DNA from 3 places in the Streptomyces sp. NPDC090077 genome. Region 3 is predicted to be linked to each of the others. Evidence: riboswitches for the same ligand, from Rfam matches in the RefSeq annotation. Region 3 holds a riboswitch; each other region holds the start of a gene.
The links. A riboswitch is a leader RNA that binds a small molecule or an ion and turns the genes downstream of it on or off. The one in region 3 is predicted to bind thiamine pyrophosphate.
Positions count from the first base shown of each region.

Region 1: another riboswitch for thiamine pyrophosphate. It lies ahead of ACIPW5_RS19900 (thiamine ABC transporter substrate binding subunit); the one in region 3 lies ahead of thiC (phosphomethylpyrimidine synthase ThiC).
Region 2: another riboswitch for thiamine pyrophosphate. It lies ahead of thiO (glycine oxidase ThiO); the one in region 3 lies ahead of thiC (phosphomethylpyrimidine synthase ThiC).

Region 1 covers NZ_JBIVEG010000011.1:88,998-99,390, forward strand. The annotation lists gene ACIPW5_RS19885 (cytochrome P450) at 1-1,169, shown strand, start outside; gene ACIPW5_RS19890 (ABC transporter ATP-binding protein) at 1,166-2,194, opposite strand; gene ACIPW5_RS19895 (ABC transporter permease) at 2,194-3,810, opposite strand; gene ACIPW5_RS19900 (thiamine ABC transporter substrate binding subunit) at 3,861-4,961, opposite strand; TPP riboswitch at 5,046-5,155, opposite strand; gene rlmN (23S rRNA (adenine(2503)-C(2))-methyltransferase RlmN) at 5,215-6,330, opposite strand; gene ACIPW5_RS19910 (phosphatidate cytidylyltransferase) at 6,467-7,543, opposite strand; gene frr (ribosome recycling factor) at 7,543-8,100, opposite strand; gene pyrH (UMP kinase) at 8,195-8,974, opposite strand; gene tsf (translation elongation factor Ts) at 9,138-9,974, opposite strand; gene rpsB (30S ribosomal protein S2) at 10,109-10,393, opposite strand, start outside.
Region 2 covers NZ_JBIVEG010000029.1:1,301-11,693, reverse strand. The annotation lists gene ACIPW5_RS32460 (hypothetical protein) at 1-84, opposite strand, end outside; gene metF (methylenetetrahydrofolate reductase [NAD(P)H]) at 136-1,050, opposite strand; gene thiE (thiamine phosphate synthase) at 1,129-1,767, opposite strand; gene ACIPW5_RS32445 (Rv2175c family DNA-binding protein) at 1,844-2,209, opposite strand; gene ACIPW5_RS32440 (NAD(P)/FAD-dependent oxidoreductase) at 2,367-3,599, opposite strand; TPP riboswitch at 3,714-3,826, shown strand; gene thiO (glycine oxidase ThiO) at 3,824-5,005, shown strand; gene thiS (sulfur carrier protein ThiS) at 5,002-5,202, shown strand; gene ACIPW5_RS32425 (thiazole synthase) at 5,207-6,001, shown strand; gene ACIPW5_RS32420 (HD family hydrolase) at 6,846-7,418, opposite strand; gene ACIPW5_RS32415 (helix-turn-helix domain-containing protein) at 7,435-8,478, opposite strand; gene ACIPW5_RS32410 (hypothetical protein) at 8,861-9,019, shown strand; gene ACIPW5_RS32405 (hypothetical protein) at 9,141-10,067, shown strand; gene ACIPW5_RS32400 (tetratricopeptide repeat protein) at 10,103-10,393, shown strand, end outside.
Region 3 covers NZ_JBIVEG010000009.1:177,639-188,031, reverse strand. The annotation lists gene ACIPW5_RS17860 (IclR family transcriptional regulator) at 1-548, shown strand, start outside; gene ACIPW5_RS17855 (SsgA family sporulation/cell division regulator) at 646-1,095, shown strand; gene ACIPW5_RS17850 (YibE/F family protein) at 1,133-2,593, opposite strand; TPP riboswitch at 2,633-2,777, shown strand; gene thiC (phosphomethylpyrimidine synthase ThiC) at 2,771-4,558, shown strand; gene ACIPW5_RS17840 (hypothetical protein) at 4,680-5,495, opposite strand; gene ACIPW5_RS17835 (metallophosphoesterase) at 5,645-6,865, opposite strand; gene ACIPW5_RS17830 (LacI family DNA-binding transcriptional regulator) at 7,097-8,212, opposite strand; gene hisC (histidinol-phosphate transaminase) at 8,575-9,654, shown strand; gene ACIPW5_RS17820 (cyclophilin-like fold protein) at 9,714-10,082, opposite strand; gene ACIPW5_RS17815 (cytochrome ubiquinol oxidase subunit I) at 10,285-10,393, shown strand, end outside.

The DNA of each region.
Region 1 (10,393 bases), on a different contig from region 3:
CACCGGTGTTCCACGACGGGACCGGCCCGTACGTCCTCAGCACGTACCACGAGATCAAGGGCCTGCTGCACGATCCGCGGATCAGCTCCGACGCCCGCAACCTGAGCTCGGCCGCCGGCGACCCGCTGGGCGAGGCGGGCGAGGACGACGGGGAGGGCGTCCTGCCGCCCTCCTTCCTGAAGCTGGACCCGCCCGACCACGACCGGCTGCGCCGGATGACGAACCGCCCGTTCGGGCCGCCGCACTCGCCGCGCCGCGTCGAGCAGATGCGCGGTGAGCTGGGCGGCATCGTCAACGGGCTGATCGACACGATCGTCAAGGAGGGCGACCCCGCGCGGATCGACCTGGTCGAGCAGTTCTCGTACCCGTTCCCGGTCACCGTGATCTGCCGGCTGCTCGGCGTACCCCCCGAGGACGAGGCACGCTTCCACGTCTGGGCCGACACCCTCGCCGCGAGCCTGGACCCGGATCCGGACGCCGATCCCGCCGAGCGGGCCGAGAAGACGAAGGGCGCCCGGATGGAGCTCGGCATGTACCTGGCCGGGCTGATCGAGGAGCGGCGCAAGAACCCCACCGGGGACATGCTCTCGGAGCTGGCGACCGCGCAGGGGCCGGACGGCAGCATGACCACGATGGAGGTGCTCAGCACCGCGGCCCTGCTGCTGATCGCGGGGCACGAGACCACCGTCAACCTGATCACGAACGGCATGCTCACCCTGCTGCGCCACCCGGAGCACCTGGCCCGGCTGCGCGCCGATCCGAACCTGGGCGTGCCGATCGTGGAGGAGCTGCTGCGCTACGAGCCGCCGGTGCAGCTGCTGCCGCAGCGCACCACGCTGTCCGACATCGACGTCGCGGGGGTGACCATCCCCAAGGGCTCCTCGCTCTGGCTGATCCTGGCCTCGGGGAACCGGGACCCGAAGCGGTTCGAGGACCCCGACCGGTTCGACCCGGACCGCGCGGACGTCCAGCACCTGGGCCTCGGCAGCGGCATCCACAGCTGCTTCGGCGCTCCACTGGCCCGGCTGGAGGGGGCGCTGGCCCTGAGCGAGCTGGCCCGCAGGCTGGAGAACCCCCGGCTGCTGGAGGACCCGCCGCCCTACCGGCAGAACGCGGTCCTGCGCGGCCCGCGCCACCTGCCGATCGCCTGCGACGGCATCCGGGACTAGGCCGTCTCTTCCGGCAGGACGACGACCTCCGACGGGCTGAACGCCACCGCGACCCGGTCCCCCACGGCCGGCGCGGTGGCCAGCTCGCATTCGGCGTCCAGCACGGGCCCCGACGCGGGCTTCAGCCGCAGGGCCACGTGCGTGCCGCGGAAGGTGCGGGACTCCACCACGCAGCCCAGCCCGGCCTCGCTCAGCACCACCCCGGCCGGCCGGACCAGCAGCCGCCGCTCCCCCTCGGGCGTGCCGGCCGGGACCGGCACCCTGCCCCACGCGGTGGCGGCGGCGGTACCCGCCACCGTGCCCGGGACCACGTTCTCGAAGCCGAGGAAGCGGGCCACGAACTCCGACGCGGGCCGCTGCCACACCTCCAGCGGGGTCCCGGCCTGCGCGATCCGCCCGTCCCGCATCACCACCACCCGGTCGGCCAGCGCGAAGGCCTCGCCCTGGTCGTGGGTGACGGCCAGGACGGTGGTGCCCAGCCGGGCGAACAGCCCCCGGAGCTCGACCACCAGCCGCTCGCGCAGCCCCCGGTCCAGCTGGCCCAGCGGCTCGTCCAGCATCAGCAGCCGCGGCGAGGGGGCCAGGGCCCGGGCGAGGGCCACCCGCTGCTGCTCCCCGCCGGACAGCGAGGAGACGGCCCGGCCCTGGGCCCCCGGGAGCCCGACCAGCTCCAGCAGCTCCGCGACCCGGGCCCCGTCGGAGCCCTTGGCGGAGCCGCGCACGCGCAGCCCGAAGGAGACGTTCCCGGCGACGTCCCGGTGCGGGAACAGCTGGTGGTCCTGGAACATCAGGCCCACCCCCCGCCGGTGCACCGGCACCCCGGTCTGGTCGGCCCCGCCGAGCAGCACCCGTCCCCCGGACACCGGCTGGAGCCCGGCCACCACCCGCAGCAGGGTGGACTTGCCGCTGCCGCTGGGGCCGAGCACGCACACGGTCTCGTGCTCGGCGACCTCCAGGTCGACCGCGTCCACGACCGCCCGGTCGCCGAAGCGGACCGTCACCCCTTCGAGCCGGAGCAGGGTCATCAGAACTCTCCCGAGGTCTTGTCGGGTCGCAGTCGCTCCAGCACCAGCAGGGACACCGCGCACACCAGCATCAGAATCGTGCTCAGGGCCATGGCCTGCCCGTAGTTCATCTCCCCGGCCCGCCCCAGCAGCCGTGCCACGGCCACCGGCAGCGTCGGGCGGTCCGGCCGGGCGATGAAGACGGTCGCGCCGAACTCGCCGAGCGAGACCGCGAAGGCGAAGCCCGCCGCGATCAGCAGCGCCCGCCGCACCAGCGGCAGGTCCACCTCCCGCCAGGCCCGCAGCGGCGAGGCCCCGAGCACGGCCGCCGCCTCGCGCAGCCGGCCGTCGACGGCCCGCAGCACCGGCAGCATGGTCCGTACGACGAAGGGCACCCCGACCAGCGCCTGCGCCAGCGGCACCAGGATCCACGAGGTCCGCAGGTCCAGCGGCGGCTCGTCCAGGGTGATCAGGAACCCGAAGCCCACCGTCACGGCGGACACCCCGAGCGGCAGCATCAGCAGCGCGTCGAAGCCCCGTACGAAGCGGCCCCCGCGCCGGGTGAGGGCGGCCGCCGCGAGCCCCCCGACCAGCAGGGCGATGGCGGTGGCGGCGAGCGCGTACTGGAGGGAGTTCCAGATCGCCTCCAGCGGCGGCACCAGAAACGTTCCGCCCCCGGCGCCCGCGTCCTGCAGCGCCCGGTAGAAGCCGAGGCCGTACCCGCCCGGCGCGTCGAAGGACCGCTCCACCAGCACCGCCAGCGGCGCCACGATCAGCAGGGCCACGGACAGCAGCACCCCGCCCAGCAGGGTCCGCTGCCCCCAGCCGTGCGGCGGCCGCGCGGTGCGGGCCGGGTCCACCAGCCGCAGCGCGGTCTCCCTGCGCCGCACGGTCCGGGCGTGCACGGCGAGGACGCCGGCGATCGCCGCGAACTGCACCATCGTCAGCACGGCGGCGGTCGGCAGGTCCAGCAGCTGCGCCGTCTGCCGGTAGACCTCCACCTCCAGGGTGGCGTACGCGGGCCCGCCGAGGATCTGCACGACGCCGAAGGAGCTGAACGTGAACAGGAACACCATCAGCGAGGCCGCGGCCACCGCCGGCCCGAGCGCGGGCAGCGTCACCCGCCGCCACGCCGCGAACCGCCCGGCGCCCAGCACCCGGGCGGCCTCCTCCTGGCGCGGGTCCAGCTGCGCCCACAGGCCGCCGACCGTCCGCACCACGACGGCGTAGTTGAAGAAGACGTGGGCGAGCAGGATCGCCCACACGGTGGTGTCGAGCCGGACGCCCCACAGCTCGTCGAGCAGCCCGCCCCGCCCGACCAGCGCCAGGAAGGCGCTGCCGACGACCACGGTCGGCAGCACGAAGGGGACGGTGACCAGCGCGCGCAGCAGCTGCTTGCCCGGGAACTCCAGGCGCGCGAAGACGTACGCGCCCGGCAGTGCGAGGAGCAGGGTGAGGGCGGTCGACGCGAGCGCCTGCCAGGTGGTGAACCACAGCACGCCGGCGATGTCGGGCCGGGCGAGGACCTCTCCGAACCGGCCGAACTGCCAGCCCTCGTCCGTCCTGAGCCCGCGGCCGACGATCGCGGCGACGGGATAGGCGAAGAACAGTCCGAAGAAGGCGAGCGGCACGGCCATCAGAGCGAGTCTGACGGCCGTGGCGCGCCCGCCCTCCGCGGGGAGGCGCTCTACTTCACGACGAGCGAGGACCACGTCTTGACCCACTGCTCACGGTTCTTGGCGATGGCCTCCGGAGTGACGTTCTCCGGCTTCTCGACCACGACGCCGTGCTTCGTGAACAGGTCGGGCAGCTTCGCGTCCTTGACGACCGGGTTCACGAACATCTGGAGCGGCATGTCCTCCTGGAACTTCTTGGAGACCAGGAAGTCGACCAGGGCCTTGCCGCCCTCCTCGTTCTTCGCGCCCTTGAGCAGGCCCGCGAACTCGATCTGGCGGAAGCAGGTGCCGGTGGCCACGCCCGTGGGCGCCTCGGCCGGCTGCGGCTCGCCGTAGAGGACCTCGACCGGCGGGCTGGAGGCGTAGGAGACGACCAGCGGGCGGTCGCCCTTGGCCTTCTTGCCGCCGGCGGAGCCGGAGAAGCGCTCGTTGTAGGCCTGCTCCCAGCCGTCGACGACCTCGACGCCGTTGGCCTTGAGCTTGCTCCAGTAGTCCTTCCAGCCCTCCTCGCCGTACTTGCCGACGGAGGCGAGGAGGAAGCCGAGGCCGGGCGAGGAGGTCGCGGCGTTCTCGGTGACCAGCAGGTTCTTGTACTCCGGCTTGACCAGGTCGTCCAGCGTCTGCGGCGGGGCGATCTTCTTGTCGGCGAAGTACGCCTTGTCGTAGTTGACGCAGATGTCGCCGGAGTCGACCGGGGTGACCCGGTGCTGCTTGTCGAGCACGAACTCGGGCTTCACCGTGTCCAGGCCCTTGGCCTCGTAGGGGGTGAAGACCCCGTTGTCGAGGGCGCGCGAGAGCAGGGTGTTGTCGACGCCGAAGAAGACGTCGCCGCGCGGGGAGCCCTTGGTGAGGATCTCCTGGTTGAGGGCGGAGCCGGCGTCGCCGGACTTCAGCACCTTCACGGTGTAGCCGCTCTGCTGCTCGAACTCCTTGAGGACCGTGTCGGTCACGTTGAAGGAGTCGTGGGAGACGAGCGTGACCGTCTTGGACTTCGGGGCGTCGGTCGCGCCCGCGGACGAGTCCTTGGCGTCGCCGCCGCCACAGGCGCTGAGCGTGGTGACGCCGAGCGCGGCCGCGAGCGCGGCGCCCGCGATCTTCTTGGTGGTGCTCACTGGTGATTCCTCCTGGGATGACCAGGAGAAGACGCGGCCCTGCCCGGCGCTCTGTGCGAGCGGACGCCGGGCAGGGCGCAACAGCTTGAGTGGTGACCGAACTTCCTACCCCGAATGACCGGGGCGAGGTTCAGAGGGTCTGCGGATGACGGATACCGCACTCTCAGCGCTGTGGCGCTCCCCTGTCGGAATATGCAATTGGTTCGGCCACAGGGTACCCCGTGGCCGATTCACCCCGGCCAGTGACCGGAATCTAGCGTTCCGATGCAGCGAGCTGGCCGCACGCGCCATCGATCTCCTGACCGCGGGTGTCACGGACGGTCACCGGCACGCCGTGGCGGGCGATCGCCTCGACGAAGGCCTTCTCGTCCTCGGGGCGCGAGGCGGTCCACTTCGAGCCCGGCGTCGGGTTCAGCGGGATCAGGTTGACGTGCACGCGCTTGCCCTTGAGCAGGCGGCCGAGCAGGTCGCCGCGCCAGGCCTGGTCGTTGATGTCGCGGATCAGGGCGTACTCGATGGAGATCCGGCGGCCGGACTTCTCCGCGTACTCCCAGGCCGCGTCGAGGACCTCGCGGACCTTCCAGCGGGTGTTCACCGGGACGAGGGTGTCGCGCAGCTCGTCGTCCGGGGCGTGCAGGGAGACCGCGAGGCGGCACTTGAAGCCCTCGTCGGCGAACCGCAGCATCGCGGGGACCAGGCCGACGGTGGAGACGGTGATGCCGCGCTGCGACAGGCCCAGGCCGTCGGGCTCCGGGTCGGTGAGGCGGCGAATGGCGCCGACGACGCGCTTGTAGTTCGCGAGCGGCTCGCCCATGCCCATGAAGACGATGTTGGACAGCCGGGCCGGGCCGCCGGGGACCTCGCCGTCGCGCAGGGCGCGCATGCCGTCGACGATCTGGTGCACGATCTCGGCGGTGGAGAGGTTGCGGTCCAGGCCCGCCTGGCCGGTGGCGCAGAACGGGCAGTTCATGCCGCAGCCGGCCTGCGAGGAGATGCACATGGTGACCCGGTCGGGGTAGCGCATCAGCACGGACTCGACGAGCGTGCCGTCGTGCAGCTTCCACAGGGTCTTGCGGGTGGTGTCGTTGTCGCAGCTGATGTGCCGCACGACGTTCATCAGCTCCGGCAGCAGCTCCTGCTGGAGCTTCTCGCGGGAGCCGGCCGGGATGTCGGTCCACTCGGCCGGGTCGTGCGCGTAGCGGGCGAAGTAGTGCTGGGAGAGCTGCTTGGCCCGGAACGGCTTCTCGCCGATCGCGGCCACCGCCTCGCGCCGCTCGGCCGGGGTGAGGTCGGCGAGGTGGCGGGGCGGCTTCTTCGCTCCGCGGGGCGCGACGAAGGTGAGCTCGCCCGGAACGGGACGGGGGGCCATGCGGTACTCCTCGGTACGACGGGGTGGGGGTCACCCCGCGCGTGCAGGGCCGGTCCGCGGCGACTCGGCCGCCGGACGGAAAGGGCGCGCCGCGTGGAACACGGCGCGCCCTCCAGGATAACCCGGCCCCGGCCCGTCAGCCGGTGCCGACGAACGCCGCCAGCAGCAGCCAGACCACCGGAGCGGTCGGCAGCAGCGAGTCCAGCCGGTCCATGATGCCGCCGTGGCCCGGGAGCAGCGTGCCCATGTCCTTGATGCCCAGGTCACGCTTGATCATCGACTCGCCGAGGTCGCCGAGGGTGGCGCTGACGGCCACCGCGAGGCCCAGCAGCAGGCCCTGCCACCAGGCACCGCCGTCGATCAGGAACTCCATGCACAGGGCGCCGGCCACCATCGCGAAGGCCACCGCCCCGAAGAGCCCCTCGCGGGTCTTGCCGGGGCTGATGCGCGGGGCGAGCTTGGTCTTGCCGAAGCGCCAGCCCACGGCGTAGGCCCCGGTGTCGCTGACCACCGTCAGGAGCAGGAAGGTCATCACCCGCTGCGGACCGTCGTCGGGGGTCAGCAGCATCGCGACGAACGTGGCCAGGAAGGGCACGTAGAACGCCGCGAAGACGCCGGCCGTGACGTCCTTGAGGTAGTCCTCGGGGGGCTCCGTCATCCGCCACACGAGGACGGCCAGGGCGGTGAGCGCCATGGCCACCCAGGCGCCCTCGGCCCCGCGGACGTACCCGGCGATGATCATCGCCGCGCCGCCGACCGCGAGCGGGACCAGCGGGGCCTTGATGCCCTTCTTCTCCTGGAGCCGGGAGGTGAGCTCCCACAGGCCGACCACGACCGCGACGACGATGACGCCGACGAAGACGGCCTTGACGATGAGCAGCGAGGCGAAGATCACCGCGCCGAGGCCGACGCCGACCCCTATGGCGGCACGCAGATCCCGCCCCGCGCGCTTCTTCTGCGGCGGGGGCGAGGCGTCCTGCGGGGCCTGCGGAGGCGGAGGCGGGGGGCTGGGCATGGGCTCCTGCAACGGCGTCTCGGCGCGGAACGGGGGGCCGCCGGCGAAGGCGGCCCCCCGATCGCGTACTTCCCGGTCGTCGAAGGCACGGCCGGCGGCATCGGGCACGATGGGCATGGGCGCAGTCTGCGGGCCCACCCGCGCATCGTATGCGGGACCCGCCGGAACCGGCTCAGCGGCCCAGGGAGAGTCGTTCATCAGACCTCGAGGAGCTCGGATTCCTTGTGCTTGAGCAGCTCGTCCACCTGCGCGACGTACTTCGCGGTGGTGTCGTCGAGCTCCTTCTCGGCGCGGCGCACCTCGTCCTCGCCGGCCTCCTTGTCCTTGACCAGCTTGTCGAGGGCGTCCTTGGCCTTGCGGCGCACGGAGCGGATGGAGACCTTGGAGTCCTCGGCCTTGGTCTTGGCGACCTTGATGAACTCCTTGCGGCGGTCCTGCGTCAGCTCCGGGAAGGTCACCCGGATGATGCGGCCGTCGTTGCTCGGGTTGACACCGAGGTCCGAGTCGCGGATCGCCTGCTCGATGTTGCGCAGCGCGGAGGCGTCGAACGGCGTCACGATCGCCATGCGCGGCTCGGGCACGGCGAAGGAGGCGAGCTGGTTGATGGGCGTGATGGCACCGTAGTAGTCCGCCACGATCTTGTTGAACATCGCCGGGTGCGCACGACCGGTGCGGATCGCGGCGAAGTCTTCCTTGGCGACGACGACGGCCTTCTCCATCTTCTCCTCGGCCTCGAGGAGGATTTCTTCGATCACCACGTGCTCCTGCATGTCAGATATGGATGGTTCAGGCGGGCGCGGGCGGTCCGGGCCGCCCGGACCGGGCCCCGGGGGGCCCGGCTCGGTGGGCTCAGGCCCGGGTGCCCTGGTCGCTCACGAGCGTGCCGATCTTCTCACCCTTGACGGCGCGGGCGATATTGCCTTCGGCGAGCAGCTCGAACACCAGGATCGGCAGCTGGTTGTCGCGGCACAGCGTGATGGCCGTGGCGTCGGCGACCTTGAGGTCCCGGGACAGCACCTCGCTGTACTCCAGCGCGTCGAACTTCACCGCGTCCGGGTTGGTCTTCGGGTCGGAGTCGTAGACCCCGTCGACACCGTTCTTGCCCATGAGCAGGGCTTCGGCGTCGATCTCCAGGGCACGCTGGGCGGCCGTGGTGTCGGTGGAGAAGTAGGGCATGCCCATGCCGGCGCCGAAGATGACGACGCGGCCCTTCTCCAGGTGGCGCACGGCGCGGAGCGGGATGTACGGCTCCGCGACCTGCCCCATGGTGATGGCGGTCTGCACCCGGCTGTCGATGCCCTCCTTCTCCAGGAAGTCCTGGAGGGCGAGGCAGTTCATGACGGTGCCGAGCATGCCCATGTAGTCGGACCGTGCCCGGTCCATGCCGCGCTGCTGAAGCTCCGCGCCGCGGAAGAAGTTGCCGCCGCCGATGACGATCGCGATCTCGGCGCCGTCGCGGACCACGGCCGCGATCTCGCGGGCGATGGCGTGCACGACGTCGGGGTCGACACCCAGTCCGCCGCCGCCGGAGAAGGCTTCGCCGGAGAGCTTCAGCATGAAGCGGCGACCCTTCTTCTCGTGGTCGCTCTTGTCGTCGGATGCGGTGTGGGGGTCCACGCCCTGATTCATGGAGATCTCCTCGTGCACATACGAAGAAGGCCATTGCCGGTGGGTCCTCGCGGTTCCCTCTGCGGCAATGGCCTCCTCGTCAGATCTGCGGTCGTCCTGCGCAAGCGCGGACGACTGCTTCAGACCCTATACGGGGTCCGGCGTCCGTCGCGTACGGACGGACTCAGATGCCGACCTTGATGCGGGTGAAGCGCTTCAGGGTGACACCGGCCTCGTCCAGAACCTTCTGGACGGACTTCTTGTTGTCCAGCGCGTAGGGCTGGCCGAGCAGCGTGGCGTCCTTGAAGAAGCCGTTGACGCGACCCTCGACGATCTTGGCGATCGCGGCCTCGGGCTTGCCCTCGGCGCGGGTGGTCTCCTCGGCGACGCGGCGCTCGGACTCGACGATCTCGGCCGGGACGTCCTCGGCGGTGAGGTACTTCGGCGCGAAGGCGGCGATGTGCTGGGCGATGCCCTTGGCCAGGTCGGCGTCGGCCTTGTCCAGCTCGACCAGGACACCGATCTGCGGGGGCAGGTCGGGCATGGTGCGGTGCATGTAGGAGGCCACGAAGGCACCCTCGTACGCCGCGAAGCGGTCCAGGACGATCTTCTCGCCGAGGTTGGCGTTGGCCTCGTCCACGAACGCCTGGACGGTCTTGCCGGCCTCGATCTCGGACGCCAGCAGCGCCTCGATGTCGGCGGGCTTGGTGGCGGCCACGTGGGCGGCGAGCTGGTCGGCGACGGCCAGGAACTTCGGGCTCTTGGCCACGAAGTCCGTCTCGCACTTGAGCTCGACGAGCACGCCGGAGGCGGCGTCCTCGGAGATCAGGGAGGTGACGGCACCGTTCTCGGCGGAACGGCCCTCGCGCTTGGCGACGCCCTTCAGGCCCTTGACGCGCAGGATCTCGTTGGCCTTGGTGACGTCACCGTCGGCCTCGACGAGCGCGTTCTTGCAGTCCAGCATGCCGGCGCCGGTGAGCTCGCGGAGCTTCTTGACGTCAGCGGCGGTGTAGTTCGCCATGAGTCTGTGATTCTCTCTCGAAGTCGTAGATCTACGGGTGAACGGCGGAGGAGCGCGCTCGTGGCGCGGCTCCCCCGCCGTCATCGTCCGTGCTGCGAGTGCCCGGCGGATGAACGCCGGGCGCTCTCAGTGGGTCAGGCCTGCTCGGCGTCGGCGGCCGGGGCCTCGACGACAGCCTCGGCGGCCGGGGCCTCGGCCGCGGGGGCCTCGGCGTCGGCCTTCTTCTCGCCCTCGAGCAGGTCGCGCTCCCACTCGGCGAGCGGCTCGGCGGCGGCCTTCTCGCCCGGCTTCGAGTCGCCGGTCGCAGCGCCGGAGCGGGCGATGAGGCCCTCGGCGACGGCGTCGGCGATCACGCGGGTGAGCAGGGTGACGGAGCGGATCGCGTCGTCGTTGCCCGGGATCTTGTAGTCGACCTCGTC
Region 2 (10,393 bases), on a different contig from region 3:
CCGGGCCTTGTACTGCATCAGGACCTCGGCAAGCAGCCACAACGCGACGATGCCGAACGCGATGTAGAGGACCGTCATTCCCATGCAAGGCCCCTCTCGGTACGGCCGCCCGCGCGGGAAGGTGGAGACGGCCGGTCAGGCCCGCTGGTGCAGGCCCAGGTTCTCGTAGATTTCGAGGGTCGCCGTGGAATTGTTCAGCGTGATGAAGTGCAGTCCCGGAACACCCTCGGACAGCAGCCGCGCGCAGAACTCCGTGGCGAACTCGATGCCAATGGAGCGTACAGCGGCCGGATCGTCCTTGACGGCGAGCATGCGCTCTTTGACCGCGTCGGGGAAGACCGCGGTGCTCAGTTGCGGCAGCCGGTCGAGCTGCTTGATGCCCACAACAGGCATGACCTCGGGGATGATCGGGGTCTCGCAGCCCGCTTTGGCGACGCTGTCGCGCAGCCGCAGATAATTCTCGGGATCGAAGAACATCTGGGTGATGGCGTAGTCCGCACCGGCGCGGCACTTGTCCACGAAGTGACGGATGTCCGTGTCCCAGTCCTCCGAGCGCGGGTGCATCTCGGGGAAGGCGGCGACGCCGACGCAGAAGTCGCCGGACTCCTTGAGCAGGCGCACCAGGTCGGCCGCGTAGTCCACGCCCTCGGGGTGCTTGACCCAGGGGCCCATAGGGTCGCCCGGCGGGTCGCCGCGCAGCGCGAGCATGTTGCGGATGCCGGCGTCGGCGAACTGGCCGATCACGTGGCGCAGCTCCGCGACGGAGTGGTCCACCGCGGTCAGGTGCGCGACGGGGGTCAGGGTGGTGTCGGAGGCGATCTGCTGGGTGGCGCGGACCGTGCCGCCCCGGGTGGAGCCGCCGGCCCCGTACGTGACGGAGACGAAGCTCGGGGAGACCGCCTCGATCCGGCGGAGGGCGTTCCAGAGGTTGCGCTCGCCCTTCTCGGTCTTGGGAGCCCAGAACTCGAAGGAGTACGAGGTTCCGGACGCGAGGAGGTCGCGGACCGTGTGCGCACGGTCCGACCAGGTGGAAGCGGTACCAAGGGCCATACCGGCAGGTTAGACGCGGCCCGCCGGACACCGAAGCGTTGTCCACAAGCTGGACAGATTTTTGGACACCCCGGGGGTTCAGCCGAGCCGGGCGCGGACCCTCTTGGCGAGTTCGGCGGCGGCGGCGCCGGGGTCGGAGGCCTCGGTGATGGCCCGTACGACCACGACGCGGGTGGCTCCGGCGTCCAGGACCTCGTCCAGGTTGCCGGCGTCGATGCCGCCGATGGCGAACCACGGGCGGTCCTGGGCGAGGGAGGCCGTGTAGCGGACCAGGTCGAGGCCGGGGGCGTGGCGGCCGGGCTTGGTGGGGGTGGGCCAGCAGGGGCCGGTGCAGAAGTAGTCCACTCCGGGCTCGGCGACGGCGGCGTCCACCTCGGACTCGGCGTGGCAGGAGCGGCCGATCAGGACCCGGTCGCCGAGGATGGCGCGGGCGGCGGGGACGGGGATGTCGCCCTGGCCGAGGTGCAGGACGTCGGAGCCGATGGCGTGCGCGACGTCGGCGCGGTCGTTGACCGCGAGGAGCTTGCCGTGGCGGCGGGCGGCCTCGGCGAAGACCCGGAGGTGTTCGAGTTCCTCGCCCGCCTCCATGCCCTTGTCGCGGAGCTGGACGATGTCGACGCCGCCGGCCAGGACGGCGTCCAGGAACTCGGGGAGGTCGCCCTGCCGCTTGCGTGCGTCCGTGCACAGGTAGAGCCGGGCGTCGGACAGCTGCTGCATGGGAGTACCCCCCTGGTGGTGACGGTGTGCGGGCGGGCCGAGGTTACCCGGCCCGCCGCACCCGCTGCTCAGCCGGTCACAGGGCGAGCGCCTGGGCGCGCCGCTTCACCTCCGTGCCGCGGTTCTCCCGCAGCGCCTGCACGGGGGTGCCGGGCAGGGAGGGGTCCTCGGTGAAGAGCCACTCCAGCATCTCCTCGTCGGAGAAGCGGTCGTCCCGCAGTACGGTCAGCAGTCCGACGAGGCCCTTGACAACCTTGTCGCCGTCGATGAACTGGGCCGGAACCTGCAGGGCGCGGTTCTCGCCCCGGCGTACAGCGATCAGCTGCCCTTCCTTGACCATCTGGCGGACCCGGGTCACCTCGATGTCGAGCATCTCCGCGATGTCGGGGAGGTACAGCCAGGAGGGGACGAGGGCATCGATCTTTGCGTCAATCTCGGTCACGGGCACAAGCCTGCCACCTCGAACGGGCCGCCGGTACCCGGCCCCGTCCGTCCGGGGGCGGGAGGCCTCGGGCCGGGGGCCGGGAAGCCTCGGGCCGGGGGCCGGGAAGCCTCGGGCCGGGGGCCAGGAGACAGCAGACCTGGGGCCAGGGGCGGCCTCAGGCCGCGGCCGACTTCAGCGGAACGGCCGGGTCCGCGACCTTGGCCGGATCCACGGCCACACCGGTCTCGATCAGCTTCCGGCCCTGCGCCAGGTCCCGCGGGCGGCCCACGGCCAGCACGGCGGCCAGCGCGCCCCCGCGCAGCCAGCACACCGACCAGGTGGCGCCGGCCGGGTCGCCGCGCCACACCAGGGTGTCGGCCGCGCCGTGGTGGCCCGCGTACTGGACGAAGCGGCCGAACTGCTCCGACCAGAAGTACGGCACGGGGTCGTAGACCTGCACCGGCTCCCCGGCGAGGACGTTCGCCGCGACGGCCCGGGGGCCCTGGAGGGCGTTGTCCCAGTGGTGGACCAGCAGCCGCGCCCCGTAGCGGGCCGACGGGAAGGAGGAGCAGTCGCCGACCGCGTACACGCCGGGCAGCGAGGTGCGCAGGTACGCGTCCGCGGTGACGGAGCCGTCGGCGCCGAGCTCGATCCCGGTGCCGACGAGCCAGCCGGTGGCGGGCCGGGCGCCGATGCCGACGACCACGGCCCCGGCGGGCAGCTCGCGGCCGTCCGCCAGCAGGACCCGGCCCTCCTCGACCCCGGCGACCCTCGCACCGGTGAGCAGGGTGGCGCCGGCCTCCGCGTACCAGCGGCCCATCGGCTCGGCGACCTCGGCGGGCAGCGCCCCCGCCAGCACCCGGTCCGCCGCCTCGACCACCGTGACGGCGCAGCCGGCCTCGCGGGCCGCGGTGGCGAACTCGGCGCCGATCCAGCCGGCCCCGACCACGACGGCCTCCGGGGCCGAGGCCAGCACCGGGCGCAGCCGGGCGGCGTCGTCGAGGGTGCGCAGCAGGTGGACCCCGGGGACCCCCTCGGTGCCCGGCAGGGTCAGCGGCACGGCTCCGGTGGCCAGCACCAGCACCTCGTACGGAACCGGGCCGGCCTCGGTGTCGACCTCGCGGGCCCCGGCCCGGAGCCCGGTGACCTCGGTGCCGAGCCGCAGGTCGATGCGCAGGCCCTCGAAGTCCACCTCGAACGCGGAGTCCTCGGCCTTGCCGAGCAGCACCGCCTTGGAGAGCGGGGGCCGGTCGTAGGGCTGGTGGGGTTCGGCGCCCAGCAGGGTCACGGGGCCCTCGTAGCCCTGTTCCCGCAGGGCCACGGCGGTCTGCACACCGGCCATTCCGGCGCCCACGATCACGACGCCGGGGTTCGTCTGTTCCGTCTGCTGTTCCGTCTGCTCGCTCACGCGGCCCAGCCTAGTGAACTGACGGCCCGTCAGGAACAGGGGGCCGGGAGATCGCCGGACCGGCAGCGGGGAGGCAGCCTTACCCGACCCCGGCGTCGGGGTTAACCTGGCCACCGTACCTATCGCGGGAGTCCGGGCGCACCGGGCTGAGAGGGAGGCTGGCCGGCCTCCGACCGTACGAACCTGATCCGGGTCATGCCGGCGAAGGGAGGGGCTGGACGCCCATGCACTCATCTCGGAACGGATCCGGCAGGGGATCCGACGTCCTCGTCATCGGGGGCGGCATCATCGGCCTGGTCACGGCCTGGCGCGCGGCCCGGCACGGACTGCGCACCGCACTCGCCGACCCCGACCCCGGAGGCGGCGCCGCCCGGGTCGCCGCCGGCATGCTGGCCGCCGTCACCGAACTGCACTACGGCGAGGAGACCCTGCTCGGCCTCAACGTCGCCTCCGCCGCCCGCTACCCCGCCTTCGCCGCCGAGCTCACCGAAGCCAGCGGCGGCATGGACCTCGGCTACCGGGCCTGCGGCACCCTCGCCGTCGCACTCGACGCCGACGACCGCCTCCACCTGCGGGAACTCCACGCCCTCCAGCGCCGCTGCGGCCTGGAGTCCGAGTGGCTCACCGGCCGCGAATGCCGCCGCCTGGAGCCGATGCTCGCCCCCGGCGTACGCGGCGGGCTGCGCGTCGACGGCGACCACCAGGTGGACCCCCGCCGGCTCGCCGCCGCCCTGCTGGCCGCCTGCGAACGCGCCGGGGTCACCGTCCACCGGACCCGCGCCGAACGCCTCCTCGTCACCGCCGACCGGGCCACCGGGGCCCTGCTCGACGACGGCACGGAACTCCGCGCCGACCAGGTGGTCCTCGCCGCCGGGTCGCTCAGCGGCCGGCTGGCCGGCGTACCCGCCGAGGCACTGCCGCCCGTACGGCCCGTCAAGGGACAGGTGCTGCGCCTCGCCGTGCCGCCCGCGTACGCGCCCTTCCTGTCCCGGACGGTACGGGCCGTCGTCCGCGGCAGCCACGTCTACCTGGTGCCGCGTGAGAACGGCGAACTCGTCGTCGGCGCCACCAGCGAGGAACTCGGCTGGGACACCACCGTCACCGCCGGCGGGGTCTACGAGCTGCTGCGCGACGCCCACGAACTGGTACCCGGCATCACCGAGCTCCCGCTCGTCGAGACCCTGGCGGGCCTGCGCCCCGGCTCCCCCGACAACGCGCCGCTGCTCGGCCCCACCGACCTGCCCGGCCTCCACCTGGCCACCGGGCACTACCGGAACGGGGTGCTGCTGACCCCGCTCACCGGCGACGTGATGGCGGAACTGCTGACCACCGGCACCGTGCCGGAGATCGCCCGCCCCTTCACCCCGCGCCGCTTCTCCTCCACGCGTCAGGAGTCCTTCGCATGACCATCTCCGTCAACGGCGAGCCGCGCGAGGTCGCGGCCGGCACCACCCTCGACGCGGTGGTCGCCACCCTCACCACCGCCCCCTCCGGCGTGGCCGCCGCGCTCAACGAGACCGTCGTACCGCGCGGCCAGTGGCGGGCCACGCCCGTCGACGAGGGCGACCGGATCGAGATCCTCACCGCGGTCCAGGGAGGCTGACCCCATGGCTGACGACGTCTTCACCCTGGGCGGCCGCACCTTCTCCTCCCGGCTGATCATGGGCACCGGCGGGGCACCGAGCCTGGACATCCTCGAACGCGCCCTGATCGCCTCCGGCACCGAACTGACCACGGTCGCCATGCGCCGCCTGGACCCCACCGTCCAGGGCTCCGTCCTGTCCGTCCTGTCCAAGCTGGACATCGCCGTGCTCCCCAACACCGCGGGCTGCTTCACCGCCGGCGAGGCCGTGCTCACGGCCCGCCTGGCACGGGAGGCGCTGGGCACCGACTGGATCAAGCTGGAGGTCGTCGCCGACGAACGCACCCTGCTGCCCGACGGCGTCGAACTGCTCGACGCCGCGGAGGTCCTGGTCGACGAGGGCTTCACCGTCCTCCCGTACACCAACGACGACCCGGTGCTCGCCCGCAAGCTGGAGGACGTGGGCTGCGCGGCCATCATGCCGCTGGGCTCGCCGATCGGCTCGGGCATGGGCATCCGCAACCCGCACAACTTCGAGCTGATCACCGAACGCGCCGGAGTCCCGGTCATCCTCGACGCGGGCGCGGGCACCGCCTCGGACGTCACCCTGGCCATGGAACTCGGCTGCGCCGCCGTCATGCTCGCCTCCGCGGTGACCCGCGCACAGCACCCCGCCCTGATGGCGGCCGCCATGCGCGACGCCGTCACGGCGGGCCGCCTCGCCCACCGCGCGGGCCGCATCCCCCAACGCCGCTTCGCCGAAGCCTCCTCCCCGGTCGAGGGCCGCGCAGCCCTGGACCCGGAACGCCCGGCGTTCTGAGGGGGCGGGCGTACGGGGGCTGCGGCGCGGGCCCTGTCGGCTGCTCACGGCGGGGGCCCGCCATCTCCCCCTCGAGGGGGTGGGGGCCGGTCGGCGCCTGCCCACCCGCCTCCCCATCTGCGGGCCGGGGGCCGGGTGAGCGGTACACCCTCGGGCGGTCTCAGGGAGGGTTGGGGGCTTCCCGTCAGTCCCATCGTCCTTCCGTGTCGTGCCGGCCTGTCAAGGGCGCTCCCTCCGGTCGCGTCGCTACGCGATCGCCTTCGGCGACCCTTGACAGGCCGACCCGCCCCGGAAAGCCGAAAGACTGCCGGGAAACCCCCAAAGAAACGGCACGGTCCAGAGGAACAGGGACGGGTCCGTCAGGGATCAGGCGAGGGGCCGGGCCTTGGCCGGCCGGGCATCCGGGCCCGCCATGGCCCCGATCCAGAGTCGGGGGCGCGGCTACCTGCACGAGAAGTTGACCAGTGCCGCCTCCGGAGCACCCAAGCGCGTCAGATCGCTACGCGCTTCTCCCGGCTTGGCGTCCGGCGACCGCCCTGGGCTGACACCCGCACCAAAAGTCGATCAGAGCAGTGCGGAAGCGCAGGGGCGCGTCAGATCGCTACGCGCTTCTCAGATCTCGGCGACTGACGGCCGTCCTGGGCTAATACCCGCACCAGGTGACGACCGGAGCAGCGCGGGAAGCGGTCAGGCGTGTCATTGCAACGACGACAACGGCACCATGTCCGCGATCGGCACCCTGGGCAAATCGGCCCCAAGATGCGCCGCATGATCTGAGACCCGCACGGCAAAGCCCCCCCGCCCCGGCACCCAGCCGGCCGTGGGGGGCTTCGTCGTTCTCGGGTCAGCCCAGGTACTTGTTCCGCCACTCCAACGGCGACATGGTCAGTGCGGCCTCGGCCAGCTCGCGGGCGGACGCGGTCTTGAGGCTGTTCAGCGAGGTGTCGATCCAGTCCTGTACGAGCGTATTGCCCTGAGAGCGGTACTCCACCGCCTGCACCAGGCACTCCAGCTTGTCCGCGTCCTTGGCCACGACCGCCTCGGGGCTGTCATTCGCCTCGTACTCCTCGACCACCCGCAGCACGCCGGACCGGACGGCAGGGTGCGCACGCGCCACCTGGTCCGCGGTGACGTCCACGTTGCCCGCGACGTCGATGTACTGGCGGCCGATGTGCGGGATGTCGCCGATCCGCGTCTCCTGCGTGTCGTGGAAGAGACACATCAGCGCGACCTTCGCCGGGTCGACGCCTTCCATCATGGCCAGCACGGCACCGATGATCCCCACGCGGAACGAGTGGTCGGCGATCGACTCGGGGTTGCTGTTACCGGTGAACCACCAGCCGGTCCTCTTGGCGTTCTTCATCACGCCCATCTCGAACAGGAACGCGGCCGTGCCCTTCGCCGTCTCGTCTGCCATGCGCTGACCTCCGCTCTCAGGTGCGATCACGCAAAACGTAATGCAATGCGCCCAGTTCGTGCCGGGACCTTTCGGAGATCACGCCCCCGTCCAGCAGCCTCCCAGTACGCTCCTCCAGCTCCGCCGCCAACACCCCCGACGCCTGCGGCAGCCACGGATACGCGGTCAGCAAGGACCACAGCGTGTGCGCGTACAGGTCCACGTACCCCGGCGCGTAGTGCAGTCCGCGCACCAGGCCCCGCAGCAGGGTGACCGGATCCCACCCGGTCAGCTCCCGGTCCCGCATGAACCCGTCGTCGGACTGCGGCAGCCGGATCCCTCCGAGCCAGTACGCCCAGTAGTTCAAGTTCGCGGCCTCGGCGGTGTCGTCGCCGGCCAGCGACCGCTCAATGAAATCCAACAGGGGCTGAGGATCCCCCAGCCGCGCCAGCGCCGTTGCCGTCGAGCGGGCCTCCGGCCAGTGCTCCGACCACCCCCGCCGAACCAGCAGACCCCGCCGCGCATACAGAGCGTGAGCCGTCCACGAGGCCGCCTCCGGGCCCCGGTCGTACGAAGCGAGATACAGGGCCTGACGGTGCAGCAGCACCCCGCCCGCGCCCTGCCTCGCGGATTCGGCGGTCTCCCGCAGGTGCTCGAAGAACTGCCCCCGGTCCCCGGCCGCAAGGAGCGGGGCAGCGGCAGCAGGACCCCGCCGCGGCACCGGGATACGACCGGCCAGAGCGAACGGTGCCACCCCGGTCAGCGCCCACGCCAGCATGTGCGCGGTGTCCCGCGTGTGCACCCACGACGCCAGCGGATGCAACTCCAAGACCTCCGGCGGTTCGAGGGCAGCCCCGATGATCTGGTCGGCGTCCATCGCCGGATCGAGTAACCCCACCACCCCGGCGTCCGCACCCAGCAGTGCCAGCCGCCGCCTCAGACTCAGCAGCGCCCCCGCCTTCGTGTTCGCCAGCGGGCGCCGCCCAGACTCCCACCCCTGCAAGGTACCCAGGTCCACCCCCAGGGCCTCCGCCATGGCCGCCTGCGTGCGCGGAATGCTCTCCCGCGCCAGCCGCAGCACGAACCCCGCAACCGATCCCGTAGCCGCACGACTCCGCGCGGGTCCTCTCCCCGCCATGCCCAGCTCCCGACGACGCTCCGTCCCCCAACACGTACTGCCAGTCAGTCCTATCGCGGTTCTCGCGACCGTACGTTCAAAGGGCGGAAACGGACAGGACCCGGAAGGGGAGAACCCGTTGACGCGTCCCCCAGCAGCGGGCCGCAGGCCCTCATCCTCGCGCCGTCCTGCGGTCCGCTGCGTCCCCCGTCGGACACCAGGCCCTGCGGCAGGCCGACGCCCGCTGACCCCATGGACTCCCGCCCTGCCCGTACGGCTCGGGGCGGGCCGCACCACACCCTGCACCGACCGGAGCAGGGTGCCTTCTCGGAAAGGAAGAACTCCTATGTCCGAAAAAATCCAGGTCAACAACCTGACGCGACGTCTGGACCACTCGGTGCCGGACGGCGACTTCGCGCCCGCGGTGGCCGTCGAGTCCCTGACCCGGCGGCTGGACCACTCCGTCCCGGACGGCGTGTTCGAGCCCGCGACGCCGGCCGTCTGACCCTGGCACCGCACTGACGCCGCCTAGCTGACGGCGTCGCGGGGCGTCTCGGCTGCTCATACCGAGGCGCCCCGCACCGGTTCCCACCACTGCCTGCCCATCTCGACCAGGGAGAACCCACGTGCACACCAGCATCGCCACCCGCGTCAAGGCCGGCTCCTTCTTCGATCTCGGCCGGCAGGACCCGGCGCTGACCCGGCTCCGCGAGGACGGCGCCGAGCGAGCCCTTCCGTTCGCCCTGATGGAGCACCTCGTGAAGTCCGGCACCCCCTACGGCGACTACGCCCGCGCCCTGCGCAGCGCCCCCGTCCATGTCGCTGGCGCTGCCTTCGACTGGTACGCGGCCGAACTCCCCGCGCAGATCGCCGAAGAGATCAACCTGACCGACTACGAGCTCGTCGAGCACACCGAGGAGCACCGCGCGGCGCTGACCAGGGCGCTGGAGCGGCTGGCGACGGTCCACCCCGACGGCTTCGCGCGGGTGCGCGAGTTCGTCCGGGGCTTGCTGTGGGTGAGGCTCAAGCCCGGCGTCCGCATCTCCTCGCTGACCAGCTCCAGCGACCCGGCGCTCCCGTACGTCATCGTGTTCTCCGAGAAGGCCCAGCACCACATCCCCCCGAACACCGTCAGCACGGAGCCGTCCCCTCTCTTCCTCGCGGAGAACCTCCTCCACGAGGGCGTCCACCAGTCGATCAGCTTCCACGTCCTGTCGACGCAGGTCTTCGCCGACGGCTACTCCTCCAAGACCTCCCCCAAGATCGAGATCGCGTGGCGCGCAGCGCAGGGGGTGACCCGTAACCAGTTCTGGGAGGTGGACCGCGCCTTCCACGCCACCTGCGTGTACAACCAGCTTCTGCGGTTCCGCCGGACCGAACTCGACCGCGACGACCTGACCGTCAACGAGCGGGCGTGCTTCCAGGCCGCCTACGACGAGGGCATGCCGGCCGTCCGCTACCTCATGGACCAGCTCGAACTTCTCGGCGAGCAGTTCACCCGGCACGGCCGGGAGCTGCTGGCCGGCCTGCGCCGCCAGACCGACGAGCTGTAGTCAGCCGTGAAAAGCGCGAAGGGAGGAGAAGGCGCGTGCTGCACCACTTCATCGCACATGACGAGGGTCTTCGCATGATTCCCGCCGACCGGGACCATCTGACGGCAGCCGTCGAAGGACTGCGTGCGGAACTGCGGGGACTGTCCGGGGAGGAAGACGCCGACCGGCGGCGGGTGCTGTCCCGGTGGATCGGCGTCGGCTCGGTCGTCCTGGGCGACTACGCGGAGGCCCGCACGCTTCTGCGGCAGGCACTCGACCTGGCCACTGCCAGCGGAAACAGCCACGCCGCCATCGCCACCGAAATCAACCTCGGTGACGCCTACCGC
Region 3 (10,393 bases):
CCGGGCGGCTGGCGGGTGGCGGACTTCAGCAGAAACGTCGCAGCATGATCCTCGACTCGCTCGCGCACTTCCGCGACGCGGTCGGCGCCCCCGTCTACTTCGCGGTCTACCGCGAGGGTGAGATCGAGGTCGTGGGCGTCTCGGACACCCCGGCCAGCCCGGCCTGCCAGGAGTGGGCCGACTTCCGCGCGACGGGCCACGCCCACGCCATCGGCCAGTGCCTGCTGGGCCAGCTCGACGAGAAGACGCGCAAGGACTACTACGACCGGTACCCGGTCGAGAGCATCACGCCCTACACGGTGCGGGACGTGCACGCGCTGGAGCAGAGGATCGGCTCCCTGGAACGGATGCAGCCGGTTACGGAGCGTCAGGAATATGCGCTCGGCACGGTGTGCGCGGCTATTCCGATCACAGCCGGAGATGCTGCCGCAACCATGGCGATTTCCCTTCCTTTGCACGAAGAAGACCGTTTGCACCGCGTAGTTGATCGACTGCGGAGTGAAGTAGGCGCGCTGTTGAGCACTCTCTCGTTCTCTATCAGTATCTGAAAACTCACTCCTTGTGATCTGCTGGCGCTTCCACCACCCTTGTCAAGACGGCCCTCAGGGATCATTCCTGGCCACTTCCACTACAGCGGGGTAGGCAATGCGCGAGTCGGTACAGGCAGAGGTCATGATGAGCTTCCTCGTTTCCGAGGAGCTCGCGTTCCGTATCCCGGTGGAGCTCCGGTACGACGCCCGTGACCCCTACGCGGTGCGCCTGACCTTCCACCTCCCCGGCGACGCCCCGGTCACCTGGGCGTTCGGCCGGGAGCTGCTCCTCGACGGCATCAACAAGCCGAGCGGTGACGGCGACGTGCACATCGCGCCCACCGAGCCGGGCGAACTGTCCGACGTCCACATCCGCCTTCAGGTCGGCGGCGACCGGGCCCTGTTCCGGGCCGGAGCCGGGCCGCTGGTCGCGTTCCTCGACCGGACCGACCGGCTCGTTCCGCTCGGTCAGGAGCGCAGCCTCGGCGACTTCGAGGAGAGCCTCGACCAGGCACTCGGCAAGATCCTCTCCGAGTCGCAGCACGGCGAGCGCAAGGCGGGCTGAGGCCGCGGCCGGGAGGTTCCGGCCGCCGACCCGCCCCTCAGCGCTTGCGCCGGCGCCGGCCCCGTCCGCCGCGGGCCGGTGCCGGGCTCCCGGGCGCGCCGTCCGCGGATTCGGGCCGGTCGGCGGAGACCACCAGCGCCGCCAGCGCCGTGGTCACCGGTACCGAGGCCACGAGGCCGATGGAGCCCACGAGGGTCCGTACGATCTCCTCCGCCACCAGCTCGCTGTTGGCCACCGTCCCCATGCTGCTGTTCGCGATCGAGAACAGCAGCAGGAGTGGCAGCGCGGCGCCGGCGTATGCCAGGACGAGGGTGTTCACCACCGACGCGATGTGGTCGCGGCCGATCCGGATGGCCGCCCGGTAGAGGGCGCGGGGGCCCATGCCCGGGTCCGCCTGGTGGAGTTCCCAGACGGCGGAGGTCTGGGTGACGGTCACGTCGTCGAGCACGCCGAGGGATCCGATGATCACGCCTGCGAGCAGCAAACCGCTCATGTCGATGTTCGGGTAGAGCCCGTGGATCAGCCCGGTGTTGTCGTCCGTGTTGCCGCTCAGGAACGCCCAGTCGATGAACTGCGAGCCCAGCAGACCGATCAGCAGGAGCGAGACCAGCGTGCCGAGTACGGCGACCGAGGTCCTCGCCGTCAGCCCGTGGCACATGTAGAGGGCGATCAGCATGATCGCGCTGGCCCCGATGATGGCGACGAGCAGCGGGTTCGAGCCCTGCAGGATCGCCGGGAGGATGAAGAGCGTCAGCACCCCGAAGCTGACGACGAGCGCGATGAGGGCGAACATGCCGCGCATCCGTCCCACCACGACGACCGCGACGGCGAAGATGCCGGCCAGCAGTGCCAGCGGGAGCTTCCGGTTGAGGTCGATCACGGAGTACTGGAGGTCCCGGGGCGCGTCCGGCGCGTACGCCACCACCACCTCCTGGCCCTTCTCCAGCTGCCGCGGCGCACCCGGCTGGACGATCTCGAAGAAGGCCCGGCCCTGTTCCGGGCCGCTGGTCACCTCGATGGTGGCCTTCTTGCACTCGCCGGTTTGGGCCGCCTGCGCCTCGCGCCCCTCGGGGGTGGAGGTGTCGCCGGTGGGAGGGACCTGCGCGGCGTTCACGGATTTGCAGTCGACCTTCGCGAGAGCGACGACCTTGCCCTGCTGGGTCTGCCGGTCGAAGCCCACGCCGGTGCGCTCGTGCGCGGGGGCGCCGCCCGGCCAGAGCACGGCCATGCCGATGAAGACGGCGGCGGCGAAGGGGATCAGCACGGCGGCGATCACCTTGCGCAGGTGCTTGGAGACCGGGGCCGCGGGCCCGTGGCCGTGACTGTGGCCGTGTCCGTGGCCGTGTCCGTGGCCGTGCGAAGGCCCGTGGGAGGAGGCTGGGGCATGCCCGTGGGGCGCATGCTCGTGGCCGGTGTGGCCCAAGGGATCGGTGAGCTCGTGGGGAGGCTGCGGCGAGGACGTCACTGGCAGATCATCGCAAGAGATGAGGGGGCCCACTGTTCAGCACGCCACACACGACGCTAACGTGGGGGCTACTTTGCACAACGCGGGAGCTCGGAGCACCGGGCTGAGAGGGCGCTGATCACCGTACGCGCATGAGAATGCGTACGGGAGGAGGCTGCGTCGACCGCCGAACCTGTTACCGGGTAATGCCGGCGTAGGGAGATAGGTCTCATGACCATTCAGGACGCACGCACGCCTGCCGTCAGCCAGGACGCCGACGGCTCGACCGAGCGCAAGCCGGGCTGGCACAAGGGCTACGTCGCGGGCTCCCGCCCCGACATCCGGGTGCCGGTCCGTCAGGTCCACCTCACCAACGGCAAGGACGTGACGCTCTACGACACGTCCGGGCCGTACACCGACCCGCAGATCGAGACCGACGTGCGCCGGGGCCTCGCGCCCCTCCGCGAGAACTGGATCATCGGCCGCGGCGACACCGAGGAGTACGCGGGACGTCCCGTGCGCCCCGAGGACGACGGCATCAAGCACACCTCTCCGCGCGGGGGCCTCAAGAACCTCGACGCGGTCTTCCCGGGCCGCCCGCGGCAGCCCCGTCGCGGCCGTGGCGGCGCCGCCGTCACGCAGCTCGCGTACGCCCGCCGGGGCGAGATCACCCCGGAGATGGAGTACGTCGCGATCCGCGAGAACGTCTCCCCCGAGGTCGTCCGCGAGGAGATCGCCGCAGGCCGCGCGGTGCTTCCGGCCAACGTGAACCACCCGGAGATCGAGCCGATGATCATCGGCAAGAAGTTCCTGGTGAAGGTGAACGCCAACATCGGCAACTCCGCGGTCACCTCCTCGATCGAGGAGGAGGTGGAGAAGATGACCTGGGCGACCCGCTGGGGTGCCGACACGGTCATGGACCTCTCCACCGGCCGCAACATCCACACCACCCGCGAGTGGGTGCTGCGCAACTCCCCGGTCCCGATCGGCACCGTGCCGCTCTACCAGGCCCTGGAGAAGGTCGACGGCAGGGCCGAGGACCTGACCTGGGAGATCTACAAGGACACGGTCATCGAGCAGGCCGAGCAGGGCGTCGACTACATGACGGTCCACGCCGGCGTGCTGCTGCCGTACGTGCCGCTGACCGCCCGTCGCAAGACCGGCATCGTCTCCCGCGGCGGCTCGATCATGGCCGCCTGGTGCCTCGCGCACCACAAGGAGAACTTCCTCTACACGAACTTCGAGGAGCTCTGCGAGATCCTCGCGACGTACGACGTCACGTACTCGCTGGGCGACGGCCTGCGCCCCGGCTCCATCGCGGACGCCAACGACGCGGCGCAGTTCGCGGAGCTGAAGACGCTGGGCGAGCTCAACACCATCGCCAAGCGGCACAACGTCCAGACGATGATCGAGGGCCCGGGCCACGTCCCGATGCACAAGATCAAGGAGAACATCGACCTCCAGCAGGAGATCTGCGAGGAGGCGCCGTTCTACACGCTCGGCCCGCTGACCACGGACGTCGCGCCCGCGTACGACCACATCACCTCGGGCATCGGCGCCGCGATGATCGCCTGGTGGGGCACCGCGATGCTCTGCTACGTGACGCCCAAGGAGCACCTGGGTCTGCCCAACCGGGACGACGTGAAGACCGGCGTCATCACCTACAAGATCTCCGCCCACGCGGCGGACCTGGCCAAGGGCCACCCGGGCGCCCAGGAGTGGGACGACGCCCTGTCGGACGCACGGTTCGAGTTCCGCTGGGAGGACCAGTTCAACCTGGCCCTCGACCCGGACACGGCCCGTGAGTTCCACGACGAGACGCTCCCGGCCGAGCCGGCCAAGACCGCGCACTTCTGCTCCATGTGCGGTCCGAAGTTCTGCTCCATGAAGATCTCGCAGGACATCCGCCGTGAGCACGGCGGTGACCTGAAGGCCGACGAGATCGAGGCGGGCATGGCGGAGAAGTCCGCCGAGTTCGCGGCCTCGGGCAACAGGGTCTACCTGCCGCTGGCCGACTGACCGGTGCGGAGAGGGCCGGCCGACGGCATTCCGGGGGGAGCCGTCGGCCGGCCTTCTGCCTTCTGCGTTGCGGGAGGGCCCGTGCGCCCCGCGGATGTTTCACGTGAAACAGGCCGGGGTCTCACTCCGGGTCGTGCTCCGGGCCGCCGAAGTCGGGGCTGGTGAAGTCCGGCGAGGTGTAGCCGGGACGGGGCCCCTGGGAGGACGGGCCGGGGCTGGTGAAGTCCGGGCGTGTGTACCCCAGGCTGGGGATCCGCCCGGCCCCCGGCGTACGCGGCACCGGGTAGCCCGCTCCCGCGGTGGGGTCGGCCAGTGCGTCGCGCAGGAACGGCACGATGCCCCGCTCCAACAGCGCGTTGCGCCAGGCCTCCCGGGCGCGGGAGAGCTCGTCGGGTATCGGCACGGTCTCCGCCGCCGCGACCTCCGTGGAGCTGTTGCGCACGGCCGTCACGAGCAGCCCGATCACGGCGAACAGCAGGGCGGCCACGGTGAGCGCACCGAAGAGCCAGCCCGCCGTCAGCATCGTCTCGGCGAAGGCCGGGGCGGGGTCGAGCAATTTGAGGCAGTAGCCCACCAGCAGGAAGATCAGCATGGCGGTGCCCGCCAGTACCGGTGCGAGGACGCCGACCACGGCGCTCACTCCGGCCCCGCCGTCCTGGTCCTCGGCCCCGTCTTCGGCGGCCGCCCCGGAGGCCGACAGGGCCCCGTCGCGGAGCTCCTCCCGCACCTTCACGTAGTGGTCGTACTCGGCGGCCGCCGCGGCGGTCAGGAGCGTGGTGGCGGCCAGGGCCATGGTGCGCAGTTGTTCGGCGTTCAGCCGTTCGCCCAGGGTGGCGAGTTCGGGCCGTTCGTCCGCGGTGCGCAGCGCCTCGTCGAGGAGCCGGTCGAACTCGGGTCGGTCTTCGGTGAGCAGGTGCGGAGCGCTGGTCATGTGCATCCCCCGATGCTCCGTACATGCCGGTATGCCCGCGTAGATCCGGGGCTCCGGCACAAACGGAGGAGAGCCTGCTACGGATAGAGCGATGGTAGAGCGCCCCTGCCACGCCGTGACAGGGGCTTTGCTGAAATACCCCGCTCCGAGAACGCTCAGTCGCGCAGAGGTAGTTGAACGACGAGCAGCTTGCCCGCCATCGTCACGCCGCCGTCCATCGCGATCGCCAGCCCGTCCGCGTACACGTGCGGCCCGTCCACGGCCTCCGGGCCGTGGGAGTCGTCCCCGTCCTCGGTGCCGACCTCGCCGAGCAGGTACGGGATGGGGCTGTGGCCGTGGACGACGCGACCGCCGCCGTAGGTGCTCAGGAGCTCCCGTACGGCCTGGGGGCCGGTCTCCTCGTCGCGGAAGGCGAACCGCTTGGTGAACTTGCGGAAGAGGTCCCAGGTGATGTCGGCGTCGTTGCGGTTGAGCAGTTCGTGGATGGTGTCGTTGACGTCCTCGATGGAGTCGCCGTAGTCCAGGTACGCCGTGGTGTCGGAGTGCAGCAGCAGGTGGCCGTCCTGGAGCGTTGCCGCGTCGAGCCGGGACATCCACTGGAGGTGGACGTCCTCCAGGCGCTCCATGTCGGTGCGCTGGCCGCCGTTGAGCAGCCAGGCGGCCTGGAAGGTGGCGGTTCCGGCGCCGGAGGACACGGGGGTGTCGCCGAAGCGCTTGGCGCCGATCAGGAGCAGTTCGTGGTTGCCCATCAGGGCCTTGCAGTAGCCGCCGGCGGCGGCGGCTTCCGCGGAGAGGCGCATGACGAGGTCGATGACGCCGATGCCGTCGGGGCCGCGGTCGGTGAAGTCGCCGAGGAACCAGAGCCGGGCGTTGCCGGCGGACCAGCGGCACTCGGCGTCGATGAGGTGCTGGGCCTGGAGTTCCCGGATGAGCTCGTCCAGGTAACCGTGCACGTCGCCCACGACGTAGAGCGGGCCGGGGCCGGAACCCGGGTTCTCCTGGGGGACGTAGTGGACCTGCACGGTGTCCCCGGGGCCGCCGGCCGGGCCGCGGACGATGACGGGCAGGTCGCGCTGCGTGGGCGTGTAGCCGTCGTCGCCGCCGTCGTACTCGCCGTCGCCCGCGGTGCGCTGCTGCGGGACGGTCTCCGTGCCCGGGTGGCCGGGAAGGGCCGGGGCGGGCTGTTCGGGGGCGTACCCGGGCCGCGGGGGCACGTGTGCGCTCTCCTCGTAGTACACGGGGTACTCGCCGTACACGGGGGGCTCGCCGGGCAGTGCGGCGGGCGCGGCGTACGGCACGGGTTCGGAGACCGGCACCCGGAAGTCCCGCAGCGTGTCCGTCCGCATCGCGGGTCCCTGACCGGCCCCCTGAGTCATCGACCCCTCCACCACCGTCGCGCTGCCGTACACCTGCGGACCCTGCTCGCCTCCGGGGCGGAGGGTCCGTGATGTCGTGCGCCCATCATAGGAATGCGGCTCGCGCTCTGTGACGCACCAGGGGTGGTGAATCCTGGCCGGAACCTCTGCTTCCTGCCCCTTTGTGCCGATTTCGGTGTTGGGGAAATCCTGGGCGGGGCCGTCGGCCCCGCCCAAGTGGCGGCGCGGAGGTCAGTCCTGGGCCGGTGAGCGGGGCGGGCTGACGGTCGTCCGGGGGGTCCTGCGCTGCGAGGAGGTGCGGATGATCAGCTCGGTCGGCACGACCTGTTCCACGGGGCGGCCGGTGTCCACTCCCTCGATCGCGTCGATCAGCAGCTGTACCACCGCGGTGCCGATGCGGCGGGGCTTCAGGGAGAGCGTGGTGATGGGCGGTTCGGTGTTCGCGTAGACGGTGGACTCGCTGCAGCAGACGAGGAGCAGGTCCTCGGGGACCCGCAGCCCGTAGCGGCGGGCGGCGGCGAGCAGGTCGGTGCCGTTGGGGTCGAAGAGCCCGTACACGGCGTCCGGCCGGTCGGGGCGGGCGAGGAGCCGGTCGGCGGCGACGGCGCCCGCGCACGGGTCGTGGGCGGGGTAGGACTCGTAGACGGGGTCCTGGCCGACGCGCTCGCACCAGTTGAGGTAGGCGGTCGTGGAGAGCCGGGTGTAGGTGTCGGTGGTGGTGCCCGTCAGCAGTCCGATGCGGCGGGCCCCGGCGGCGGCGAGGTGGTCGAGGAGGCCCAGTACGGCGGCTTCGTGGTCGTTGTCCACCCAGGCGGTGACGGGCAGGGTGCCCGCCGGCCGGCCGTCGGAGACCACGGGCAGGCCCTGGCGGACCAGCTCGCTGACGACGGGGTCGTGGTCGGACGGGTCGATGACGACGGTGCCGTCGAGGGCCACGTTGGACCAGACGTCGTGTCGTGACGTGGCGGGCAGGATGACGAGGGCGTAGCCGCGGGCGAGTGCCGCGGAGGTGGCGGCCCGCGCCATCTCGGCGAAGTACGCGAACTCGGTGAAGGTGAAAGGTTCATCCCCGTACGTGGTCACGGTCAGGCCGATGAGCCCCGACTTGCCGGTACGGAGGGTGCGGGCCGCGGCGGAGGGGCGGTACCCCAGCCGGTCGGCGACCTCGCGGACGTGGCGGCGGGTGGCGTCCGGGAGCCTCCCCTTGCCATTGAGCGCGTCGGAGACGGTTGTGATGGACACGCCCGCCGCGGCGGCCACGTCCCTGATGCCGGCACGGCCCTGTCGGCCGCCGACCCGCCGGGTGGTCTCGGTCCGGCTCACCTGATGCTTCCCTGCTGCTGTCATGGCGAGCCGATAGTAGGGCTCGGAGGGGAGGGTGGTTCAGGTGCATATGCACGCGTTGACAGGCACGATTCTGCATGGTTCGCCACCCCCAATGACCTTGGAATTGAAGGTATTTCCCGCCTTGTGTCGAAAGTGGGGCTTGTAGACGGGTACGAGCATGCCAAAACGGAGCCGTGTCGGGCCGCCCTCAACTCACCTGCACGAGGGATGCGCGCCACGGCGCAGGCCACCGGCGCGCGCATATATGCGTGCGCTCCCCCCGTGTTCCTGGCGCCCGCCATTCTCGGATCGGCGGAATCCTCATAAGGTGAGCAGTATTGAGTCGACGGAGACGTCGACGGGACGGTCGAGGAGGACCTGCGGTGAGCGAGAAGAGCCCGAAGCTGCGCGCCGAGCTGGACGGCATTCCCACCTACAAGCCCGGCAAGCCCGCTGCCGCGGGCGGGGCCGTCGCGTTCAAGCTGTCCTCGAACGAGAACCCGTATCCGCCGCTGCCGGGCGTCCTGGAAACCGCGGTCGCGGCCGCGGGCCGGTTCAACCGCTACCCGGACATGGCGTGCACCGGACTGGTGAACGAGCTGGCGGAGCGTTTCGGCGTGCCGGTCGAGCACATCGCCACGGGCACCGGCTCGGTGGGCGTCGCCCAGTCGCTGATCCAGTCGACGGCCGGCCCGGGTGACGAGGTCATCTACGCCTGGCGGTCCTTCGAGGCGTACCCGATCATCACCCAGATCTCCGGCGCGACGTCGGTGCAGGTGCCGCTGACCGACGGGGACGTCCACGACCTCGACGCGATGGCCGCCGCGATCACCGACCGGACCCGCCTGATCTTCGTTTGCAACCCCAACAACCCCACCGGCACTGCCGTGCGCCGCGCGGAGCTGGAGCGGTTCCTGGACCGGGTGCCCTCGGACGTCCTGGTGGTTCTGGACGAGGCCTACCGCGAGTTCGTGCGCGACGCCGACGTGCCGGACGGCATCGAGCTCTACCGCAACCGTCCGAACGTGGCCGTGCTGCGCACGTTCTCCAAGGCGTACGGGCTGGCCGGCCTGCGCGTCGGCTTCGCGGTGGCGCATGAGCCGGTGGCCGCGGCGCTGCGCAAGACGGCGGTGCCCTTCGGCGTGAGCCAGCTCGCCCAGGACGCGGCGGTCGCCTCGCTGCGGGCGGAGGACGAGCTGATGGGCCGGGTCGGGACGCTGGTGTGCGAACGCAACCGGGTGCACGAGACGCTGCTCGCGCAGGGCTGGACGGTTCCGGACACCCAGGCCAACTTCGTCTGGATGCGGCTTGGGGAGCGGACCGCGGAGTTCGCGGAGGCCTGCGAGAAGGCCGGTGTGGTGGTCCGGCCCTTCGCGGGCGAGGGCCTGCGGGTCACGATCGGTGAGACCGAGGCGAACGACCTCTTCCTGCACACGGCGGAGGCGTTCTTCAAGGAGCTGTAGCCACGGGGAGCCGTGGTGGCGAAGGGCTGGGCGGGGCTGCTGTGGTCACGCAGCCGTCGTCAGACCAGCTCCACGCGGATGGGGTCGCCGTCGCGGACGGTGGCCAGGAGGCGGGGGTCGCCGTCGAACGAGCCGAGCACGTTGCAGGGGCTCGCCAGGCGGCTCTCGCCTCCGCGCGAGATGGGCGTGGGGCCGTAGGGCAGGGCGAGTGCGTCGCCCTCGGTCCAGAAGGCGACCGTGCCGGGCTCGACGACCTGCTGGGCGTCGTCCTCCAGGGCCACGGAGACCCCGGTGTCGAAGTAGACCTCCTCGCCCCAGGTGTTTGCGGAGGCGGAGATCGGGAGGGCCGCGGCCAGCGCCTTGCTGGTCGGGGTCTCGTCGAGGGTTGCGGTGAGCAGGCCCGCAGGCCAGGAGATTCGAATCTGCATGGGCCACATTCAACAATCTGTTGAAATCCTTGGCTAGTGGCCGATAAGAGGGACCCCGGCTGATTCAGGCCGTAGGCGGTAGGACATAATGCTTGTGAATGTGAACGCGTTCACAAGCGTGTCCTGCTTCCTCCCGGTATGGGAGGGAACCCGCCAGGCAGACTGCCCGCTGTGACCACGGCGACGACAAGGAGAAGACGACGTGGACCTAGCTTTGGCGCCTGAGACATTGGCGCGCTGGCAGTTCGGCATCACCACCGTCTACCACTTCCTCTTCGTGCCGCTCACCATCTCGCTCGCCGCGCTGACCG